Regions from separate parts of the Peribacillus sp. ACCC06369 genome, predicted to be linked through region 2. Evidence: a T-box and tRNA genes for the amino acid it is inferred to sense, from the RefSeq annotation. Region 2 holds a T-box; the other holds one or more tRNA genes.
What was found. A T-box is a leader RNA that pairs with one kind of tRNA and senses whether it is charged. The one in region 2 lies ahead of argS (arginine--tRNA ligase), so its partner is inferred to be a tRNA-Arg.
Positions count from the first base shown of each region.

Region 1 (3,400 bases), 4.4 Mb from region 2:
CTCGTAATTATCCTTAGAAAGGAGGTGATCCAGCCGCACCTTCCGATACGGCTACCTTGTTACGACTTCACCCCAATCATCTGTCCCACCTTAGGCGGCTGGCTCCATAAAGGTTACCTCACCGACTTCGGGTGTTACAAACTCTCGTGGTGTGACGGGCGGTGTGTACAAGGCCCGGGAACGTATTCACCGCGGCATGCTGATCCGCGATTACTAGCGATTCCGGCTTCATGTAGGCGAGTTGCAGCCTACAATCCGAACTGAGAATGGCTTTATGGGATTCGCTTACCTTCGCAGGTTTGCAGCCCTTTGTACCATCCATTGTAGCACGTGTGTAGCCCAGGTCATAAGGGGCATGATGATTTGACGTCATCCCCACCTTCCTCCGGTTTGTCACCGGCAGTCACCTTAGAGTGCCCAACTGAATGCTGGCAACTAAGATCAAGGGTTGCGCTCGTTGCGGGACTTAACCCAACATCTCACGACACGAGCTGACGACAACCATGCACCACCTGTCACTCTGTCCCCCGAAGGGGAAAGCCCTATCTCTAGGGTTGTCAGAGGATGTCAAGACCTGGTAAGGTTCTTCGCGTTGCTTCGAATTAAACCACATGCTCCACCGCTTGTGCGGGCCCCCGTCAATTCCTTTGAGTTTCAGCCTTGCGGCCGTACTCCCCAGGCGGAGTGCTTAATGCGTTAGCTGCAGCACTAAAGGGCGGAAACCCTCTAACACTTAGCACTCATCGTTTACGGCGTGGACTACCAGGGTATCTAATCCTGTTTGCTCCCCACGCTTTCGCGCCTCAGTGTCAGTTACAGACCAGAAAGTCGCCTTCGCCACTGGTGTTCCTCCAAATCTCTACGCATTTCACCGCTACACTTGGAATTCCACTTTCCTCTTCTGCACTCAAGTTCCCCAGTTTCCAATGACCCTCCACGGTTGAGCCGTGGGCTTTCACATCAGACTTAAAGAACCACCTGCGCGCGCTTTACGCCCAATAATTCCGGACAACGCTTGCCACCTACGTATTACCGCGGCTGCTGGCACGTAGTTAGCCGTGGCTTTCTGGTTAGGTACCGTCAAGGTACCAGCAGTTACTCTGGTACTTGTTCTTCCCTAACAACAGAACTTTACGACCCGAAGGCCTTCTTCGTTCACGCGGCGTTGCTCCGTCAGACTTTCGTCCATTGCGGAAGATTCCCTACTGCTGCCTCCCGTAGGAGTCTGGGCCGTGTCTCAGTCCCAGTGTGGCCGATCACCCTCTCAGGTCGGCTACGCATCGTCGCCTTGGTGAGCCATTACCTCACCAACTAGCTAATGCGCCGCGGGCCCATCTATAAGTGACAGCCGAAACCGTCTTTCCATCTTCTCTCATGCGAGAAAAGAACGTATCCGGTATTAGCTCCGGTTTCCCGAAGTTATCCCAGTCTTATAGGCAGGTTGCCCACGTGTTACTCACCCGTCCGCCGCTAATCTCAGGGAGCAAGCTCCCATCGATTCGCTCGACTTGCATGTATTAGGCACGCCGCCAGCGTTCGTCCTGAGCCAGGATCAAACTCTCCGAAGAAATGTTTGACTTGCTCATTTTGCTTTTTTGATAGTGTGTGCTCACTTAAAATTTAACGTTGGCGCTTTGTTTTGTTCAGTTTTCAAAGAGCAATTTGATCCTTTTAAAGAATCAACTTTCTAATCATATCAAAGCCATTTGGGCTTGTCAAGTTTTTTTTGGTGGAGCCTAGCGGGATCGAACCGCTGACCTCCTGCGTGCAAGGCAGGCGCTCTCCCAGCTGAGCTAAGGCCCCAAAAAAATCATGGTCGGGAAGACAGGATTCGAACCTGCGACCCCTTGGTCCCAAACCAAGTGCTCTACCAAGCTGAGCTACTTCCCGAAAAAAATATGGTGCGCCCGGCGGGAGTCGAACCTACAACCTTCTGATTCGTAGTCAGATGCTCTATCCAATTGAGCTACGGGCGCATATTAAGATGGTGCCGAGGACCGGAATCGAACCGGTACGGTAGTCACCTACCGCAGGATTTTAAGTCCTGTGCGTCTGCCAGTTCCGCCACCCCGGCATAAATAAATAGTGGAGCGGAAGACGGGATTCGAACCCGCGACCCCAACCTTGGCAAGGTTGTATTCTACCACTGAACTACTTCCGCAAACATGCGGGTGAAGGGACTTGAACCCCCACGCCTTGCGGCGCCAGATCCTAAGTCTGGTGCGTCTGCCAATTCCGCCACACCCGCATAATAAAATGGTGAGCCATGAAGGATTCGAACCTTCGACCCTCTGATTAAAAGTCAGATGCTCTACCAACTGAGCTAATGGCTCATATAAACTATTTATATATGCTATATTAAGCTTGTATGAAGATGGTGCCGGCAAGAGGACTTGAACCCCCAACCTACTGATTACAAGTCAGTTGCTCTACCAGTTGAGCTACACCGGCAGGTGTAAAATGGTGGAGGATGACGGGATCGAACCGCCGACCCTCTGCTTGTAAGGCAGATGCTCTCCCAGCTGAGCTAATCCTCCATATATAACTGCTTGGCGGCGTCCTACTCTCACAGGGGGAAACCCCCAACTACCATCGGCGCTGAAGAGCTTAACTGCCGTGTTCGGAATGGGAACGGGTGTGACCTCTTCGCTATCGCCACCAAACAATAAAGGAACGTTGTTCCTTCAAAACTAGATAATAAGAAGGTATTTCATTTTTTAAAAAGCGTTGGTTAAGTCCTCGATCTATTAGTATCAGTCAGCTCCACATGTCGCCACGCTTCCACCTCTGACCTATCAACCTGATCATCTTTCAGGGATCTTACTAGCTTGCGCCATGGGAAATCTCATCTTGAGGGGGGCTTCATGCTTAGATGCTTTCAGCACTTATCCCGTCCGCACGTAGCTACCCAGCTATGCCTTTGGCAAGACAACTGGTACACCAGCGGTGCGTCCATCCCGGTCCTCTCGTACTAAGGACAGCTCCTCTCAAATTTCCTGCGCCCGCGACGGATAGGGACCGAACTGTCTCACGACGTTCTGAACCCAGCTCGCGTACCGCTTTAATGGGCGAACAGCCCAACCCTTGGGACCGACTACAGCCCCAGGATGCGATGAGCCGACATCGAGGTGCCAAACCTCCCCGTCGATGTGGACTCTTGGGGGAGATAAGCCTGTTATCCCCGGGGTAGCTTTTATCCGTTGAGCGATGGCCCTTCCATGCGGAACCACCGGATCACTAAGCCCGACTTTCGTCCCTGCTCGACTTGTAGGTCTCGCAGTCAAGCTCCCTTGTGCCTTTACACTCTACGAATGATTTCCAACCATTCTGAGGGAACCTTTGGGCGCCTCCGTTACTCTTTAGGAGGCGACCGCCCCAGTCAAACTGCCCACCTGACACT
Region 1 is NZ_JAUCEN010000002.1:95,051-98,450, reverse strand. Features, by position in the region: rRNA gene QUF78_RS01265 (16S ribosomal RNA) at 18-1,568, opposite strand; tRNA gene QUF78_RS01260 (tRNA-Ala) at 1,728-1,803, opposite strand; tRNA gene QUF78_RS01255 (tRNA-Pro) at 1,814-1,890, opposite strand; tRNA gene QUF78_RS01250 (tRNA-Arg) at 1,900-1,976, opposite strand; tRNA gene QUF78_RS01245 (tRNA-Leu) at 1,986-2,074, opposite strand; tRNA gene QUF78_RS01240 (tRNA-Gly) at 2,087-2,161, opposite strand; tRNA gene QUF78_RS01235 (tRNA-Leu) at 2,167-2,248, opposite strand; tRNA gene QUF78_RS01230 (tRNA-Lys) at 2,258-2,333, opposite strand; tRNA gene QUF78_RS01225 (tRNA-Thr) at 2,376-2,451, opposite strand; tRNA gene QUF78_RS01220 (tRNA-Val) at 2,462-2,537, opposite strand; rRNA gene rrf (5S ribosomal RNA) at 2,548-2,663, opposite strand; rRNA gene QUF78_RS01210 (23S ribosomal RNA) at 2,728-3,400, opposite strand, start outside.
Region 1: it encodes a tRNA-Arg, which carries the amino acid that the T-box ahead of argS (arginine--tRNA ligase) is inferred to sense. The anticodon was not compared.

Region 2 (3,400 bases):
ATAATACTTATTGAATGCGCGTGATAACTGCAAGCTGAATTTCGCGATTTGTGATGGGTCGGCTTGTTCAAATGATTTTTGGACAATGAGCGGATATTGCTCCAGCAGCTGGAGTACTGACCAAGCATATTCTCCTAAAGCTTCAAAATGGTTGGCCTGCTCTTTATATTCACCTTTTTCAAGCAATGATGAAATTCGCGCAAATGTGTACTGTACATAAGGACCCGTTTCTCCCTCAAAATTCATCATTTGCTCTAATGAAAAATCAATATCGTTCATGCGGTGATTTTTTAAATCATTAAAGATTACCGCTCCGACACCAACCTGTTTCGCAACCAGTTCTTTCTGTTCAAGTGCCTGATTTTTTTCTTCGATATTGCGCTTTGCAGTTTCGATTGCCTCTGCCAATACATCCGCAAGCAGCACGACTTTCCCTTTACGTGTCGACATTTTCTTACCGTCTTTTAACATCATGCCAAATGCTACGTGCTGTAAGTCATTTGACCAATCGTACCCCATTTTCCCAATGACATTAAAGAGTTGTTTAAAATGCAGGGATTGTTCGTTTCCTACAACGTAAAATGTTTTCTTCGCATCATACTGCTTTTTACGATACAGTGCTGCTGCTAAATCACGCGTCGCATAAAGTGTCGCACCGTCCGTTTTCGTAATCAAGCAAGGCGGCATATCTTCCAATTCCACGACATAAGCACCTTCGGAAAGGGTAAGTAAGCCTTTTTCATTCAATTCCTCGACAACAACATCCATCTTGTCATTGTAAAACGCTTCGCCAGCATAGGTATCAAAACGGATGCCCAATAAATCATAAATCGTATCGAATTCTTTTAAAGACGCATCCCTGAACCATTTCCATAGTGCCAGTGCCTCCTCGTCTCCATCTTCAAGCGACTTGAAGCTAGCGCGTGCTTGGTCATTCAACGATTCATCCGTTTCAGCCATAGCATGGAACTTCACATAGATTTTCAATAATTCTTGAATCGGGGAAGCTTCGATTGCCTCTTTGTCTCCCCACAGCTTATACGCGACGATCAATTTGCCGAATTGCGTGCCCCAATCCCCTAAATGATTAATACGCACGGCATTGTAGCCATTTTTTTCAGCAATGTTAGCCAGTGCATTCCCTATGACCGTTGAGCGTAAGTGCCCCATGGAAAAAGGCTTGGCAATATTCGGGGATGAATAATCAATCACGACATTTTCCTGTACAGGCTGCTTCGAACCATACTGCTCCTTCTCACTTAATATGGTTTGCAGCACATTTTCCGTCACCATCTTTTGATTGACGAAGATATTCAGATAGCCACCCACTACGTTCACTTCGTGGATCAATTGACCGTTTAATTGCTCAGCTATTTCAGACGCAATAACTTGAGGTGATTTTCTAAATTTTTTTGCAAGTGTAAAGCACGGAAAGGCGACATCACCTAACTCCATTAATTTAGGCTTTTCCATTAATTTTTCTATTTCACTTGCTGGCAATTCATTGTTTAAAGCAGTTGAAATTAATGCTGCAATTGTTTTATTCATCGTCATTTCCCCTCCTAAAAAAACAAAAAAGCCCCCGTCTCTAAATAAGAGACGAGAGCATAGATTCCCGTGGTACCACTCTAGTTGCCACAAATCGTGACCACTTTCCATTGTTAACGAGGTGACTCCCCGATGTTCCCTACTAAACGTTTCAAGAAATTTCTCCAAAGTGCGCTTCATTCATCCGTCCTGCATTAGGCTCACACCGTCCCTAACTCGCTTTCCATTTCAAAATGAACTACTCTCTTTATCACAGAATTTTCAATATTATGATTTAATCCATCGTACACAATTTAAAAATACGTGTCAACACAGGATTTCAGATCCAACCGGTTATAAGCCTCAATATGACTAACCAGCCGGTAACTTCATTTTATCCTTGATGGTTGAAAAATATTTCCTTACGGTACCAATTGGGTTTCTTTGCTGATTAGATGGTTCATTTGTGGTTTGACCATCGGCTAACAGGCCTAACACTCCCATTTCCCGGGTATTATTGTTGGAAGACTCATCTGTAAGTTCGGGGGAGTATATACGCTCGCCATCCATTATTCTGCGAATCGAGCAGGCTAACTCTTCGCTCGGGCCATCCTTCAATAAATAACCACTTACATTAGCTTTTAACGCAAGTTGAAAATAACCAGTCCTTCGAAATGTCGTTAATATAATCACTTTGCATTCAAATGACTTTAAAGCTTCTGCTGCCTCAAGTCCCCTCATTACAGGCATCTCCATATCCATGATACAAACATCAGGCTGTAATTGGTTCACAAGAGTGATCGCTTCTTCTCCATTACTGGCTTGCCCGACAATTTCTATATCTTCTTCAAGATTGAGTAGAGAACTTATTGCCTCTAACAGCATTTGCTGATTCTCTGCAATGACAATTCGAATCATTTTAAGTTCTCTCCTTTATCGAGTCGCTTATATGAAGCAAAGACTCCCCCTAATCCAAGGATTATTAAGGGAGTCTGGAATGATCCATGAACGTTACAGTTCAGATTTCACTTGAGCGGAAACGCTTTTTTTCGTTAAATATTTTATGTCTTTGAAGCCAACAAAATTCTTGTTTTTCTCATCCCATAAACGGAAACGGAGTGAGCTCAAGCTTGTCGCAAGAGTAATCGTTGGAACGTTCTCTAATGGCTGCGTATTATTGTGCGCCATTTCCAATTTATAGTTAGGTACCCTTGGACTTAAATGGTGAACATGATGGTAACCGATATTACCAGTAAGGAACTGCATCAGTTTTGGAAGCTTATAAAAAGAACTTCCTTCCACTGCTGCCAATACATATTCCCACTCCTCATTTTCTTCAAAATAAGAGTCCTCAAATGTATGCTGGACGTAAAACAGCCAAATGCCCACTGAACCAGAAATCATGAAAATGGAACCTTGTACTAAAAGAAACGTCTGCCAACCTACTGCCAGGCAAAGTAATGCCACTAAAACAACGATTATTACATTCGTCAAATAAGTATTCATTTTTTCCTTCTTTCTAGCACCTTTACGGTTAAATCTATTCTTAAGAAGGAAAACATAAATTGGACCTATTCCAAACATAACCAATGGATTGCGATAAAAACGATAGGCAAAACGAAGCTTAAGCGGTGCAGCCAAATATTCATCCACCGTAAGGGTCCAAATGTCTCCTGTACCCCGCTTATCTAAATTACCGCTTGTTGCGTGATGCACAGAATGCTCGTGCCCCCATTGATCAAAAGGGAATAAAGTCAAAACACCCATGATTGTCCCGACTATCCTATTCGCACGGCGGCTTTTGAAAAATGAATGATGCGTACAATCATGAAAAATAATGAAAATTCTTGTCAGGAAACCAGCAGCCAACACA
Region 2 is NZ_JAUCEN010000002.1:4,483,335-4,486,734, forward strand. Features, by position in the region: gene argS (arginine--tRNA ligase) at 1-1,548, opposite strand, end outside; T-box leader at 1,593-1,811, opposite strand; gene QUF78_RS22710 (response regulator) at 1,900-2,445, opposite strand; gene desA (Delta(5) desaturase DesA) at 2,539-3,400, opposite strand, start outside.